Regions from separate parts of the Mesorhizobium sp. WSM4307 genome, predicted to be linked through region 1. Evidence: predicted binding sites of a transcription regulator. Region 1 holds the regulator's gene; the other holds the start of a gene.
What was found. The regulator LexA, encoded in region 1, represses DNA repair genes until DNA is damaged. The targets are predictions, from matches to a motif close to TGTTCNNNNTGTGTTCNG.
Positions count from the first base shown of each region.

Region 2: a site for LexA is predicted at 1,631-1,648, ahead of FJV83_RS04600 (ATP-dependent helicase). Genes of this name have one in related genera too.

Region 1 is NZ_VFTB01000019.1:38,874-42,288, reverse strand. It holds gene FJV83_RS33400 (ComEC/Rec2 family competence protein) at 1-1,120, shown strand, start outside; gene lexA (transcriptional repressor LexA) at 1,114-1,851, opposite strand; gene FJV83_RS33390 (GntR family transcriptional regulator) at 2,226-2,999, opposite strand; gene FJV83_RS33385 (ABC transporter substrate-binding protein) at 3,153-3,415, shown strand, end outside.
Region 2 is NZ_VFTB01000002.1:208,191-211,605, reverse strand. It holds gene FJV83_RS04600 (ATP-dependent helicase) at 1-1,616, opposite strand, end outside; gene FJV83_RS36320 (hypothetical protein) at 1,752-1,925, opposite strand; gene FJV83_RS04595 (hypothetical protein) at 2,218-2,391, opposite strand; gene FJV83_RS04590 (M20 aminoacylase family protein) at 2,710-3,415, opposite strand, start outside.

The DNA.
Region 1 (3,415 bases):
CCAGATGTCGTTCGCTGCGACCGCCGCGCTGGTCGGCGCCTATGCCGGCTGGGCGGATCACCATGCGGGAAAAGCAAGACCGCCACCGCCAAAGCGAACTCTGCCGGGTTTTCTCACGCGAAAATTCCTGCTGGCGACGGGCGGGCTGGCGATGACCTCCATCATCGCCGGCTGCGCCACGGCGCTGTTTGCCATCTGGCATTTCCAGCGTGTGTCGCCGCTCAGCCTGTTCGCCAATCTGGCCGTCATGCCGATCGTGTCACTGATAGTCATGCCTTTCGCTGTTCTCAGTTCTCTTGCGATGCCCTTTGGTGCCGACGGCCCCTTCCTTTACGTGATGGGCAAGGGCCTGACCGCAATGATCGCCATATCGGCGTGGATATCGGAACGCTCCCCGGTCGATGCGGTCGGGCTGATTTCGCAGCGATCCGTGCTGCTGGTGACCATCGCCCTGGTCATCGCGACGATGGCGACGACCTGGCTGCGGCTCGCGGCAGTGCCATTCGCGCTTGCCGGCCTGCTGACAGTATCGGATACGCGCACCCCGGATGTGCTGATTTCCGAAGATGCGCGGTTGGTGGCGCTGCCGATCGGCGGTGGAGAACTCGCGGTCAGCCGGGCTCGCCCGAACGAGTTCACCGTCGACAATTGGAAACGCGCGCTGGTGTCCGAAACCATCGTCGTGCCGGAGATGTTCGACAGGGCGGACGGGCAATTCGACATTGCCGATGCCGTCAATCTGCCGCCGGGAGCACCGTTCTACTGCACGGATGGCGTCTGTCTTGCACGGCACCCGTCGGGTGCGATCATCGCGCATGTCGAAGACCGCAAGGATACCTGGAAAGCCTGCGGTTTCGCCGACCTGATCGTCGTCAATGACGCGACGGGCTATGATGCCTGCCACAATCCGCTGGTTCTTGTCGTCACCAAACGGCAACTTGCCCGCAAAGGCAGTGCCGCCGTGTTCTTCGACCGCCAATCGGCAACTGGCCCGCCAACCGTCAGCTTCGCGGTGGACGGGCCGTATCGGCCTTGGCACGAGCAGCGAAAATTTTCGCGTGAGGCGAGGGGGCTGGCGCCCTATCAAAAACCCGAAAAGACGGCCGCTCCTGCTCAGTAACGCCGGATCAGCCCGACAAGCTTGCCCTGCACCTTGACCCTGTCTGGCCCGAAAATGCGCGTCTCGTAGGCCGGGTTGGCGGCTTCAAGGGCGATCGAGGCGCCCTTGCGGCGGAACCGTTTCAGGGTTGCTTCCTCCTCGTCGACCAGCGCCACGACGATCTCGCCCGGGCTCGCCGTGTCGGCGTTGCGGATGATGACCGTGTCGCCGTCGAAGATGCCGGCGTCGATCATCGAGTCGCCCTTGACCTCCAGCGCATAGTGCTCGCCACCCATGATCATGTCCGGCGGCACCGAGATCGAATGCGTCTGGTGCTGGATGGCATCGATCGGCACACCGGCGGCGATGCGGCCCATCACTGGGATCGACACGGCGGAAACCGCATCGTCATCATTGCCGGCCGCAGGCAAACGCGACTGCGCCGGTTTGATCTGGCGGCCAAGACCGCCCTGGCCGAGGCTGCCCTGGATGACGCTTGGCGAGAATTTCTTTGCCGCGTTAAGGCCGGGCGCGATCGAATCCGGCAGCCGCAGCACTTCCAGTGCCCGCGCCCGGTTGGGCAGCCGGCGGATGAAGCCGCGTTCCTCCAGTGCCGTGATCAGGCGATGGATGCCCGACTTGGAGGCGAGATCGAGCGCTTCCTTCATTTCGTCGAAGGACGGCGGAATGCCGCTTTCCTTGAGCCGTTCATGAATGAACATCAGCAGTTCATGTTGCTTGCGTGTCAGCATGGCGGCCCCCGAGGCGTTGAACGACGGATTTGAATCAGAATCGAAAAACAAACCCAGAACAAACACTATCTGTTCCAGTTGTGTTCCGCAACTGTTTAAAGTTTAATGAATTTGTTAACGCGTCTGAAATTTTTTGACCGGGGCAGAGGGTCGCGATCAATGATTTCCCTGCCGGTACGCGCATTGAAATCGTTTCGGTTAATGGTCTGTGGCCTAGCCCTGAACGCGGTTTGGCATCAGGTGTTTGGGAGGCGTCTGCGGGGCGGATTTGAGCGGCGTATCGATCCATTCCGGCAGAACGAAACGAAACCAAAACGCCAACGATCGTGAGTTCAGGCCGGCACGGCCACGTGGATCCGGACGCCGCGGAAGCATCATCCGGAAACCGCTTTCAGGCTGCCGGCGCGCGCGGTGTAAGTGTTGGCGCCGTTGTCTTCGCTGTGGACATAGACATGCAGCGTGTAGCCGATATGCGCCGTCATCAGCGCCTTTGCCCGCTCTACATCCCGATCGAGCGCCGCTTCCATGATCGCGGTGTGATGCTCGATGGCGATCGCCTCGCGCAGCGCGTCCATTGCCTCGCCATAGCCGTCCTTCAGGCCGGCCGCCGCTCGCAAAGTCGGCGCCAGGCCGAGAAACCGATGATGCCGGCGCAGCTGATCGGCGATCGTCGAGCGGAAGCGCAACAGCCAGTTTGACGTCGCCGCGCTCAGCAGCGCCGCATGGAAGGCCTCGTGGCTCTCGTCCCATTTGTCGACGGCGGCATCGGAAGGGTCATCGACCGCGGTCTTGCAGCGGGAGAGCCGGTAATGAGCGGTAACGACCGCGTCCTCCCATTCCCTGCCGCCGTTCGCGATCGATTCCAGGAACAGCGGCATTTCGACAACCATCCTGGCGCGCGCCAGGTCCTCGAGCTCGGCGCGTGACACGGGAGCGACGGCAAAGCCGCGATTGCTGATGGCGGTGACCAGGCGTTCGGCTTCAAGTCGAGACAAGGCTTCACGCAGCGGCGTCCAGCCGACGCCGTATGTGCCGCGCAGCGCGCTCAGCTTGAGCGGCGCCCCCGGCATGAGGCGAGTGGTCAGGATATCGCGCCGCAGCAGCTGATAGGCCGCCTCGGTCTTCGTGGAATTGTTCTGATCCTGCATCGCGATCCGTCCATCATCGGCTTATGAAAATTATATATGAAGGGGGAGTATGGCAAGAATTATATATAATGTTTGACACGCGGCGAGGGACTGACCATGATCGCCGCAGTTGCCGTCCTTGAGAGCGGCGCTGATCAAATCTGGGAGGAAATGATGTTGAAGTCGAAATCCGCTTGGCTGTCGGGATTGGCCCTGGCAGCCGCATTGATGGTCAGCGCCGGCAGCGCCGCGGCCGATCAGATACGCATCGGCATCGCCAATTTCGGTGAGCATCCGCAGCTCAATGCCGCCATAGCGGGCTTCAAGAAGGCACTGACGGACAAAGGCTTTGTCGAGGGCAAGGACGTCGTCTACACCGAAAGCCACACCAATTTCGATGCATCTCTGGTGCCGCAGATGATCGCCAAGCTGCAGGC
Region 2 (3,415 bases), on a different contig from region 1:
TAGCCCGAGCCGATCTGCTCGAGTTGCAACAGGTCGGCGCGGCGTGTGATGGCATCGTCATGGATGCGTTCCAGATGTGGCTCGTACCAGAGCCTGACCTGTTCGAGATCGGCTGGCCATTTGGCGCCGGCCCGCAGGCCGGAATAGAGCGAGACGAAACCGGGCCAGTCGTCCGCCGCGCGCTGCGGCGGCCGCCATCCGGCCAAGCCCATCGCTTCATCCAGCGCTGTCGTCATCGTCTCGACGATCTGCGCGGCAGCCGAAGGGCCAATGCCCGGCATCAGTTGCAGAACGCGAAAGCCGGCGACGCGGTCACGCGGGTTTTCGGCAAAGCGCAGCACCGCCAGCACATCCTTGACATGGGCGGCATCGAGGAATTTCAGGCCGCCGAACTTGACGAAGGGAATGTTGCGCCGCGTCAGCTCGATCTCCAGCGGCCCGCTGTGGTGCGAGGCGCGAAACAGCACCGCCTGCGATTTCAGCGCCGTACCGGCCTCGCGCTCGGCGAGGATGGTATCGCAGACGAAGTTGGCCTGCTCGACCTCGTCGCGCACGGTTACCAGCCTTGGCTTGTCTGATGATTTGCGCTCCGACCAGAGGTTCTTGGTGAAGCGCTCCGAGGCCTCGCCGATCACCGCGTTGGCGGCGGCCAGAATGGTTTCCGTCGAGCGGTAATTGCGTTCCAGCATCACCACATCGGCGGCCTGCCCGAACTGTGTTGGAAAATCGAGGATGTTGCGCACCTCGGCGGCGCGGAACGAATAGATCGACTGCGCATCGTCGCCGACCACCGTCAGCCCGGCGCCGTCGGGTTTCAGTGCCATCAGGATCGAAGCCTGCAGGCGGTTGGTGTCCTGGTATTCGTCGACCAGAACATGGTCGAAACGGCCGCCCAGATGCGCCGCTATTGCCGGCTCGGCCGCCATCTGCGCCCAGTAGAGCAGCAGATCGTCATAGTCGAGAACGTTCTGCGCCTGCTTGGCCTCGACATAGCCGGCGAACAATTGCTTGAGCTGCTCGGCCCAGCCGGCGCACCAGGGGAAGGCCGAGCCCAGCACCTCGCCGAGCGGCGCCTGCGCGTTGACGGCGCGCGAATAGATGGCAAGGCAGGTGCCCTTGGTCGGAAAGCGCGCTTCCGTTTTCGAGAAGCCGAGTTCGTGGCGCACCAGATTCATCAGGTCGGCGGAATCCTCGCGATCATGGATGGTGAAGGCCGGGTCGAGGCCGATCTCCAGCGCATAGTCGCGCAACAGCCGGGCGCCGATGCCGTGAAAAGTGCCGGCCCAGGTCAGCGCATCGGTGATCACCGCGGCGTCGCGGCCGAGCACCTCGCCGGCGATACGTTCGACACGTTTCGCCATTTCGGATGCGGCGCGCCGGGAAAAGGTCATCAGCAAGATACGGCGCGGGTCGGCACCCCTGACGATGAGATGAGCGACGCGATGCGCCAGCGTGTTGGTCTTGCCCGAGCCGGCGCCGGCAATGACCAGCAACGGCCCGGCGATCTTGCCGTCACCATGCTCGACGGCCCGGCGCTGGGCATCGTTCAGCCGCGCGAGATAGGCGGGCTGGGCAGTCGATTCCACAAAGGTCGAATCATGAGCGGCGAGGTTCATCGCCCATCAAGCATCGTTTCCGCTTTGTTCGCAACATAGAAGCTTCGCGAGGGCCCCTTGGTCTTGACGCAACTCCCAAGGGAAAGCGCTACGCTTTTCCAGGGAAAACCGCTTCACACTTTTCCTGGAATTGCTCTACCGCCGGGGATCGACACCCATGGCCGCCGATTGGCGGCGCAGAGCTTCGCGGTCACTTCTCGGCGCGGGCAGCAACAGGGGATCGATGTCGCCGGGCACGTCATCGATCATCTTGCGCGCGAGGCGGTAAGCGAGAAAGGCAAAAGTACCTGCCAGAAGCAAACGGATCATGCCGCGGTCTCCTCTGATGAGGGTCAACCGGAAACATGACGGTTTGTTCCATCGCGCCAAGTTCGCAACCAAACCGATGGCGGGTCGTTGAAAGCAAGGAGGCGATAGAGATGAAGAAGCTAGGATTAGCCCTTGTCCTGGTCGTTTTGGCTGTCTCGGCCTGCGACAACAAATTGCCACCGACCAAGGCTCCTGGTGCCGAACAAAGCCCCTACGCCAGCAATCCTGTCATGAACACGGGGAGTGTCGGGCAACTGAGATGATCCCGGTGCACTGAGGACCCGTCGAAACCTCATTGCATCGCCGCGATGCATTCTTCAAGCCGCTCGAGGCGGAACTTGGCATTGCGCAATTCGTGCCCGGCGTCCTGTTGCAGCTGACGGCCTCGGGCCGGGAATGCCATTGTAAGGTTTCTTTCGAGTTCGGCGATGCGCGCACGCACCTGCCGCGCCTCATCCTGACGCAACGCCCTTATCCAGTTCCGCCCGCGCATTGGTCTTCCCGCAACAGCCGAGGACCAGCGTCTTCCATGCCAGAAAGACGCTAACGCCCGGCAAGTGCGAATATTCTAAATTTAATGAATGCTAATTTAGCAGGCGGTCGGCGCGGGAAGAAGGCCGGCGCCGCTTGGGAGGAGAAGGCGCCGGCCAAGCGGATAAATCAGGTCCGCCGCACCACACAGCCTAGCTGAGTCTTGCCGCTGCGTCATGTGGGATCGCGGATTTCGGCCTTTTCCAGGCGTTTTCCACCGGCAAAGGCGTGCCGAAGGGGGGGCCGCGGCCGGTCAAATTCCGAGCCGTTGCCTGGCGATGGCGGCATGAAAACTGGCGCCGAAGACCAGCCCGTCATCATTGAAGTCATAGCTGGAATTGTGGAGCGGCGCCGAGGCCTCGCCATTGCCGAGGAACACGAAGCAGCCCGGCACGTGATCGAGGAATCGGGCAAAATCCTCCGACGCCGTCATCGGCTCGCGGGCAACCGCGACATTGCGGGGATCGAAGATTTTCTTGGCGGCGGCGAAGGCCGCCTCGACCAGTTCGGCATCATTGTGCAAAGGCACGAATTCTCTGGTGTAATGGACCTCGGCGGCAATGTTGTAGGCGGCCGCGGTGCCCCCGGCGATGGTGCGCATCTGGCGTTCGATCGCCACGCTGACCTCGGGGCGAAAACTGCGCGTATCGCCGAGGATGCGGGCAAGACCAGGCAGCGCATTGCGGGTGCCATCGGTGATCAGTTCGGTCACCGAAACCACCGCTATGTCGGCCGGGCTCAGGCGGCGCGAAACGATGGTCTGCAGATTGGTGACCAGCGCACAGGCGGCGACCAGCGTTTCGTTGCCCGAATGCGGCCGCGCCGCGTGGCCGCCGAACCCCCTGAGCACGATCTCGAAATTATCCTCTGCCGACATGACAGGGCCGGCACGGGTCTCGAAATGCCCGACGGGAAGGCCAGGCATGTTGTGCAGGCCAAAGATCTCGTCGAAGGGAAAG